Regions from separate parts of the Methylomusa anaerophila genome, predicted to be linked through region 1. Evidence: riboswitches for the same ligand, from Rfam matches in the RefSeq annotation. Region 1 holds a riboswitch; each other region holds the start of a gene.
The links. A riboswitch is a leader RNA that binds a small molecule or an ion and turns the genes downstream of it on or off. The one in region 1 is predicted to bind cobalamin.
Positions count from the first base shown of each region.

Region 2: it holds a riboswitch for cobalamin, as region 1 does, so the genes downstream of both, MAMMFC1_RS00525 (sirohydrochlorin cobaltochelatase) here and MAMMFC1_RS12400 (TonB-dependent receptor) in region 1, are expected to answer to the same signal.
Region 3: it holds a riboswitch for cobalamin, as region 1 does, so the genes downstream of both, cobT (nicotinate-nucleotide--dimethylbenzimidazole phosphoribosyltransferase) here and MAMMFC1_RS12400 (TonB-dependent receptor) in region 1, are expected to answer to the same signal.
Region 4: it holds a riboswitch for cobalamin, as region 1 does, so the genes downstream of both, MAMMFC1_RS10820 (type II secretion system protein GspD) here and MAMMFC1_RS12400 (TonB-dependent receptor) in region 1, are expected to answer to the same signal.

Region 1 covers NZ_AP018449.1:2,735,290-2,737,490, forward strand. The annotation lists gene MAMMFC1_RS12395 (ABC transporter substrate-binding protein) at 1-462, shown strand, start outside; cobalamin riboswitch at 566-743, shown strand; gene MAMMFC1_RS12400 (TonB-dependent receptor) at 904-1,215, shown strand; gene MAMMFC1_RS22690 (cobaltochelatase subunit CobN) at 1,322-2,201, shown strand, end outside.
Region 2 covers NZ_AP018449.1:149,666-151,866, forward strand. The annotation lists gene MAMMFC1_RS00525 (sirohydrochlorin cobaltochelatase) at 1-895, opposite strand, end outside; cobalamin riboswitch at 1,280-1,460, opposite strand; partial or broken gene MAMMFC1_RS22545 (selenide, water dikinase SelD) at 1,719-1,904, opposite strand; gene aspD (aspartate 4-decarboxylase) at 1,977-2,201, opposite strand, start outside.
Region 3 covers NZ_AP018449.1:816,942-819,142, reverse strand. The annotation lists gene cobT (nicotinate-nucleotide--dimethylbenzimidazole phosphoribosyltransferase) at 1-994, opposite strand, end outside; cobalamin riboswitch at 1,127-1,313, opposite strand; gene MAMMFC1_RS22580 (cache domain-containing protein) at 1,791-2,201, opposite strand, start outside.
Region 4 covers NZ_AP018449.1:2,394,167-2,396,367, forward strand. The annotation lists gene MAMMFC1_RS10810 (nucleotidyltransferase domain-containing protein) at 1-170, shown strand, start outside; gene MAMMFC1_RS10815 (HEPN domain-containing protein) at 160-567, shown strand; cobalamin riboswitch at 905-1,088, shown strand; gene MAMMFC1_RS10820 (type II secretion system protein GspD) at 1,287-2,201, shown strand, end outside.

The DNA.
Region 1 (2,201 bases):
CTACGGGAAATTAAGAATAAAGTTGACAAAATTCCCTTGGAAAAAAGGAAAACGGTTGTTTTGATTTCCCTAATGACTTCTTACGGCGGCATTGGCAGTCCTTTTGATGACATGTGCGGCTATGCGGGCGTTATCAACGGAGCGGGGGCAGCCGGGATCAAGAATGGACAGGTGTTGGCCAAGGAGCGGCTGATAGCAATAAATCCCGACATTTTGATCCTGCCCATGTATAATGATCATGGAACTTATGATGTGGAATCCTTTTACAGAGAATTTTTGGAGGATCCTTCTTTGCAAACCTTAACCGCAATTAAAGAGAAAAGGCTGTATATGCCGCGAGAAGGCTATATGTATAATGTTTCCCAGGATATTGTTTTCGGAATCCAGGAAATTGCGCTGGCAGCCTATGGCAAAGATTTTGCCCAGCCGGCTGATTGCCATATTTCCGTGTCAGGTGAATAAAGAATAAAGAAAGGTAAAAAATGGCTTGACAATATGACCGGTATATAGTTTACCCTATTGATTAAGCAGGATTTATTATGCTGATTGCTTTTGGTTTTTAATTGAATAGTCTTGAGAAATAGGTGCCGCAAGGCTTAATAGGGAAATCGGTGCAGCGCCGATGCGGTCCCGCCACTGTAATGGGGAGCAAGTCCACAAAACGTCACTGGGAAATATTCCTGGGAAGGCGTGGAGAAGCGATGAACCAAAGCCAGGAGAACTGCCTATTTTCTATTTACCAAGAATCCTACGAGCGATGGGATGGTAAGTGAGGTATTAACAAGGTTAACTTTGCCAGGCAAGCGTTGGCAGGGTTAGCATATTTGTAATACTAAAAACCTTTCTCGTGCGTTAGAGAAAGGTTTTTGTCTATTTTAATTAAATGGGGGAATTTTTTTTCTTATGAAAAAAAGATTATTCAGGGAAAAAATGGTCGTAGCAATGGTTTCTGTATTCGCGTTTTCCGTCTTTGGTCCGCAAACACCGGATGCGGCAGCCAGTTTCTTTCCGGCCACCACCTACTGGGTATGGGATATTGGTCTGAACTATCAGGCCGGCAAAGCCATTAAAGCCTTTGTGAAAGTGAATAATATCTTTGACAAATTCTACGCGGAGCACTCTAACGCGCGTTATAACTGGAGCTCAACTCCGGTTGAACAATGGTGGAGTGCTCCCGGCAGAAATATTCGCGTCGGCATGGAATATATTTTCTAACTAAGCGATTGAGAGAATGTGACTGCCACCATTTAGTTTCAGTGGCGGCGGCCTTTGACTGTTTAGCGTATACTTTATATTTTTATAAAACGGGGAGGATGTGTGCATGAAAATCGGAGCCATTGTATTAACGGGTTACATGCCGGCATTGCTGGAGGCTGCGGGGGAAATCCCCGGCCTGGAGTTGAAAATGTGCGGTACCTGGGATCTGGAGAATCCGGATTTTCAGGGGGATTTTTTCCGGTATCTGAAGGAACAGGCGGATGTTCTGCTCTTGTCGCCGCCTGCCGACAAGGTATGGGAAAAAATATCGGCTGAAGTTCTTGCCATCGTACGGGAAAAGCCGGCAGTGGCTTTTGGCTATGATCCGGGTATTGCCGTTTACAATACGGTCAAACCGGAAATCGCGCTGACCGTGCAGCGGTATTTAACTTACGGCGGCCGGGAAAACACCCGGAATGCCGTCCGCTATATCCAAAAAGCGGTTCTGGGAGCCGATATAGCCGTACCGGAACCGGTGAATGTCCCCTGGCAGGGAGTTTATTATCCCGGCAGTGACCGCATTTATGAGAGTGCGGCCGATTACCGGATGAATTGTCCCGGTTACCGCCCGGACCGGCCGACGGTAGGCGTGCTGTTTTACCGCCACGCCTGGATAAGCCGGAACATGGAGGTCATTGATGCCATTGTCAGCGAGCTGGCGGCGCAAGGGTGTAATGCGCTGCCGGTGTTCAGCAGCGACCAGTGCGATCCGGATACAGGCTCGCAGGATAACAGCCAGGTTATAAAAACGTATTATATGAACAACGGGGCAGCCGTGATTGAGGCGTTGATTGATTTGCAGTCGCTCTTCGTCATAACCAGGGAAACGGGTAAAACCGCGGATAATCCTCCCGGCTATGAACTGCTGCAGCAACTGAATGTACCCATTATAAAAGGTCTGCTGACCTACGGCAAGACGGAAAGCGAATGGCGGGCCGATCCGT
Region 2 (2,201 bases), 2.2 Mb from region 1:
GTTCGATGGCATCCTTAACATGTTGAACATAAATTTCTTGTATTCCAGGATTTTCGCCTAATCCATGAACATATGCCTCAACTTTAAATCCGGCAGCGGTCAGTATGCTTTTCGCCGAATCTTTTTCATCGCCGGCCATATCATTGGTGGCATGATCCCCGGCAACCAGCATAAGCGGCATCAGGGTGACTTTTTTAATTTTGTTGGCTTTCAACTGTCCAATTATATCTTCTAACGCCGGGCATCCTTCAACCGTATACACAAAAACATTGTTTACGCCTGCCTGACTGAGTTTATATTGCAGCGCGGCATAAGCGGCACTGCCGGGATGAACTCCGCCATGACCCATGAGCACTACCGCTTCCTGATTTTTTAATTGCGGAAATTGAGTTTTGACGGCTTGGAAGGCCTTCATATAATCATCCGGTTTATCTCCCTGCCCCAGATAGTACAAAATGGGCCTGCCCAAAACTATATTATCAAAAGCTTTTGCCTTTTGGTATGTTTGCACTGCTTCCTTGACCATGTCAAACTCTTCCCCTGGGGAAATATGCAGCGGCTGCACTATGACTTCCTTGTAACCTTCAGCCTGCAACCGGTCCAGCGCCTGTTTCTCGTTTTCAACTTTGATACCATCCCGTTCCGCGAGCGTTTTGATAATAATGCGGGAGGTAAAAGCCCGCCGGACTTCGTAGTCCGGAAATGCTTGCTGAATTTTCTTTTCCACTGCTTCAATCGTCAGTTTTCTGGTTTCCGGGAAAGTAGTACCGAAACTTACAACTAAAATTGCTTTTTTAGTCGGCTGTGGCGCCGCCTGAACGGAACTCATCAGGCCAAAAAGTCCAAACGTCGTAAGGGTGATCAATAAAATTGCACTGAACAGCTTAGTTTTCATGATTTTAGTCTCCTTTTTTGTTTTGTATGGTAAAGCAAAAGAATTAAGCCAGTCCGGTTTCACCTCCCAACAAAGATATATATGAATATGGAATAATTGTAAAAGGGAAAGGTCCGTCAAAGGACCTGTGCGCTATACGCGCAACAGAATTATAATTAATATTCTCAAAGAGAAGGGAGAACGGAATCAAACAGAGAAAAATCCCGGCTTGCTGCGGGAGAAAAGATAACAGCGCAAAGCTAATAAAAAATCCTGGACCCATAGGCCAGGAGTGATCAGCGTATAAAGCCGGCTTTAAGCAAAAATCCCGGAACACCAGGTGCTCCGGGAAGAAAAACAGCAGCTTTATGCCGTAATCCCCTCCCCATACCTCGTGGGTAAATAATGGTGATTGTCAGACAGGCAGTTCTCCTGACTCTGGATCATGGCTTACTTAAACCTTCCCAAGACTTACGTCTCAGTGGCATATCTTAAGCTTGCTCCCCATTACAGTGGCGGGACCGCACCGGCTTTTAACCGGACTTCCCTATTAAGCCCATTGGGCACCTGTCTCATGTATATGAAGTTAGTGAACTCTTATAATTCAGTTTATAAGACAATCAGCTGCTTGTCAATACTTTGATAATAAGATTTGTTACTATTGCAAATATTTACTGGTTATAATCCCCCGGCCCATAGTCAGGCTGTACGAATATACTGCCGGCGTCTTTGTCAACACTTTTTTAAGGAGTTATTTGAATATGGTGAGTTGGGTCTGCAACCATCTCACCGATAACGGCCGCTACCGGGACCCGGGCCTGTTCTGCAGAAATTCCAGGTTTTTGACTCCCACTTCTACCATCACCTCGGCGGCAGTCTTGTTTAAGGTGCCCATAACTTCAACCGCCTGGTCGATCGTCTCCTGAGACACGGCGCCGCGCTTAATAGCGGTAGTGATGATCCCGATGCCTAAAGGCTTAGTCAGAACCAGGACATCTCCCGGTTTAGCCGCTGAATTGATGACTACTTTTTATTGTTGCCGGCAGCTTGCGAGTTTATGGACTATTTGCGTGGAGGAAACACCGCCTGGCACCGTGACTTCTTACAAACTAACCTCTGATTCCTTCCATTCGACTACGTATTGTTCCAATACCTTGCGCAATTCATGCCCGATCTTGGCATAGGCATCATCATCCAGGTTGGCCAGTGATACTCTGACGGACCAGGTCGGCCCGTGAAAGCCGCCGCCATGCAACAATACAATGGAAGAATTTTGGGCTAAGCGAAAAAGGATGTCAACAGGTTCATATCTTCGCTGTAAGAAATC
Region 3 (2,201 bases), 1.9 Mb from region 1:
CATTTAGCATATCTACTACTACTGAAGCCCCGATGGCTTCCCCCAGACGCACCCCCATATCCAGGCAGGCTTTCAGATTGAGCAATTTTAGAGCAATAATATGCGCCGGCTCACCGGATAAGTGAGAAGCAAGCATATATTCCTTGCTCAAGGGATGAATGGCATTGGCAATTAATGCCGCCGCCGTGGTGTTAAGACCGTCAATGACAACAGCACAGTGGTTGGCTGCCGATCCGAGAACAACACCGGCCAAGGCGCCGATCTCAAAACCGCCTACCTTGGACAATACGTCTATTCCGTCCGCGGCATCCGGCTTGTTTACGGTTAGGGCGCGGCGGACGACATCGATTTTCACCTTCAGCCGGCTGTCGGATATGCCTGTGCCCCGGCCGGTGACCTGTTCGGGCGCAAGTCCGGTAAAAGCGGCGACAATAGCTGCACTGGCGGTAGTATTGCCGATTCCCATTTCACCAAGGCTAAAACAGGTATAACCCTGCCGGACCCGGTCGTTCACAATTTCGATTCCTGTTTCTATGGCCTGGATAGCCTGCTCACGCGTCATAGCCGGTCCCTGGGTAAAGTCCTGGGTGCCGTAGGCAATTTTGCGGTGCCACAGCCCGGCAACATGGGATAAATCGCCGGCCACTCCCATGTCCGCCACTACCATGTTCGCCCGGCAAAAATTGGCGAAAGCATTGGCACTGCCGCCTTTGGCCAGCAGATAGTTGGCAGTCATCTGCAGCGTTGTTTCCACCGGATAAGCACTGATCCCGTGTTTGGCGACCCCATGGTCGGCGGAAGTTATAACCATGCAGTTGCGTACCAATTCCGGCTGTGATTGCCGCAGTATGCCCGCATACTGTCTTACCATGCCCTCCAGGCGGCCAAGACTTCCTTTTGGCTTTATCTGGCTGTCCAACCGGGCTTGTACCTCTTCCATTACGACTGTGTCCGGAGCAGAAATTTTTGACAGTGTCTCTGGTAATATACCCATAACTTATTCCAACCCCCATTTTTTGCTTATTTATTCTGGTGTTCAGAACATTCAGAACCTTATAGCCAAATTTAAAAAATAAAAGGCTTCTTTGGATATTATCCAAAAAAGCCTTCTTTTCCATGAAGAACTTTGTTAAAACGGATAAAGGCAGGTCTCCTGGCTCCCGGTTCATTGACTGTTTACGCCTTCCCCTTGCGAGTGGCCTTGTAAAGTCTTCCCGGTACAGTGGCGGGCCCGCGCTAGCGGCATAAGCATCATGCCTAGACTTCCCTATTATCCTCCAGTCGGCTGGAGGCACCTTTTCCGTGAATAATATGTAATTTGTAACTATTATAACAGAGCCGTAGCAGTTACGTCAAGCCAGGCTGAAACCAATATATATTGCACTATTTATATGATGATGAAGTGTTTGAACGTACCTATGAACTTACTCCAGAATACGGCATACTGCTTTCAGTGATAACGAAAAGTAGCGCGCATTTTCAGCAGTGGCTTGAGGTTCTCCCTTTTTATAGTAATATAAAGATAGAAGGAGTAGAATTTTATGCCAGGTGATTGCACTGGCTAAATATCGGTTGGGTAAAGCTAAGACAGTATCAAAACGCTGTCCGTTTTATTAAGATGATAGAAGATGTTCTGGGTAGCATACTGAAGGAAAATGACCAATCCTAAAGGAGGATTGAAGGCTAAGAATCGTCTTTGCTATGGCAAAGCTGGAAATGCAAAGAACTTGCGAATTTCGCAGGTTCTTTGCATTAGAAAGGTTTTATTATAAAAAAAGCAGAAAGTCTCTCTAGTTTAACCCGGCCTGTATTTTTTCGTTAACGACAACAGACCACTGTTTACCCGGATAAGCATTGTATCCTTTAGTGTGGGCAAAACCCCATATTTGTGTTTTTCCGTTTGCCTCCTTTTCTAACGTATAACCGTACATTTCACCGGCAATGGCTTTGCCGACGGCTTCCAGGTGCTGTAGGCTGGTAGATAAAATACCGGCGCGGTTTTTAGATGCAATTACAAGGCCGTCTTTATTCACAACGAAAATATCACCGGTACTGCCAATTCTGGCTGATTCAATGATGTCATAAATGAAATTCCAATTGAAACGGGTAGTGAATATTCCCAGAATATTGCCTGTTTCGTCTTTGACCGGACAGGAGTAGGAAATGGTATGTCCACCTGCGGAAGCTGAGTAGTACATGTC
Region 4 (2,201 bases), 340 kb from region 1:
TATGTAAATATAATAATGTTCTTGCAGAAGTAATGACCGATATTTCTGTTAAATATGGTGTTCTTCCGGCAATTATTGATAAAAATTATGAACAGTTTTATCATTGGTTGCCAGTATTGCCTTTTTACCGTAATGTAAAGAACGAAGGTATTGAATTTTATGCAAGCTGATATGTTAGAGTTGTCTAAGTATCGTATGTTAAAGGCGAAGGAATGTCTTGCGGATGCTCAGGATGCTTTTGAAGAAAGTCGGCTAGCAAACTCAATTAACCGGTCATATTATGCGATGTTTCATGCAACTAGAGCATTATTGGCTATAGATAGTTTTGATTCTAAAAAACATTCAAGTATTTTAGGCTATTTTAATCAGCAGTATATTGCTAGTAAAAGGGTTGAAACGAATTATTACCAGATGCTGGCCAATGCTTTCAGGGTAAGGAATAAGACTGATTATGATGATTTTTATATTGTTAGCAGGGAAGAGACTTTGCAACAATTAAACAATGCTCAAACTTTTATCACATTCATGAATGCTTTCATTGATAGTTTGATAGAAATTAGTGAATAGCAAAAACCCATACGGAAATGCCGGAAGTCTTTATAAAAAACTGCTTATCCACTGCTTATTTTCAAAAGTACAAATATTTCATAAGTTACATACCGCCACAGGCACAAACAGGACGAAATAGAACAAATGAGCGGCAAACGTGAGTGGCATAGGGACGGTTCTGTGACTCACTTAAAAGCACAATAGTTGTCAAGAACCCCGTCTCTGACACTCTCCAATACCAGCCTTATCCGTAATGGCAGACAATTTTTTTTTGACAATTGTGCATAATTATCCACCAAATACCTCATATGAGGGATTTACGCTATATTTATCCTAAGATATCATAAGAAGCAGAAAAGGAAAATACGGGATAGGTGCCCTTGGGGGCTTAATAGGGAAGACCGGTGTGATGCCGGCACGGTCCCGCCACTGTAACGGGGAGCAATCTCGCCTAGTTGCCACTGAAGCGGCCTGCTTTGGGAAGGCGCGGGGAAGCGATGAACCGGAGTCAGGAGAACTGCCTGTCCGGCAATCGCCATTTGACCTGCGAGCGACAGGGAGGAGATTACGGAACGGCCGGCCGTCAGGCCTGTCCCGCCAGTCTAGCGTACGTACCTCCCGTGAGGGAGTTTTTTGCTTTTTGTGGGATTTATTCGCCCGGGAAAGGAAGGATCTCTTAATCGGGCAGGCGGGCAGCACCAACCATCCAGGGCTATCAGGACCCGGCCCTGACCGGCGTGCAATCAGGTCTAAAAACAACGCGAAAAATCAAAACATTGGCTATACGGCGGTCCGGTGTTTGTAAAAGGAGCTGGTACTGTTGTACTGGCTCTTTTGCTTTGGCGCAGGGCCGGCCCTATTCGATAACTGTCTGCTTCTTAGAGAAACGAGGCGAGAAAATGTTTTTGCGACAATACCGAAAAACCGCGGTTGCTGCCTTGATTGCGGGATTGCTTATTTTTACGCTGCCGGTTGCCGCTTCGACCGACGCGGTGAATGACGGACCGCCGCCGGCCGCTGCCGGTGCGGCGCCAGCCGGCGGCCCGGACAGTACGCCGGGGCAGGCGCCGGCGGCGAATCCCGCTGATCCGCCGGCCAACCCGCCGGATCAGGCTCCGGCGGCCGCGCCGCAGCCTGCCTTCGACCTGCCGGCCCCCGACCCCGGCCTGCCGGCAAATACCGGGCTGTCGCCGCTGGTCATCAAGCTGGAATACGTAAAGGCCGAGCAAGTGAAAGCGATGCTTGCCGCTTTATTTCCGGATAACCGGGTCAGGGCGGAAATTATTAACGGCATGCTGGTGGCGGTCGGCAGCGAGGAGGACTGCGCCATGGTTAAGGACATGCTGGCCAGGATTGATGTCGCGCCGAAGCAGGTTATTTTTGAAGCCGAAGCGATCGAGGTATCGCGGGACGATGCCAGAAAAATCGGCATCGACTGGGGGCCGGTCACCGCCTTGCCGGGCGCGGCGACGACCGACGGCAGTTCTTTTCGCCTCGGGCTGGGCATTCCCAACCATGAGGAATACGGCGTCAATGTTTCGGCCACGATTCGCCATCTGGTGGAAACCAAAAAAGGCCGGCTGCTGGCCAGCCCGCGGATTGCCGCTTTGGACGGACAGACGGCGCAAATTCTCATCGGCGACAAGCTGGCG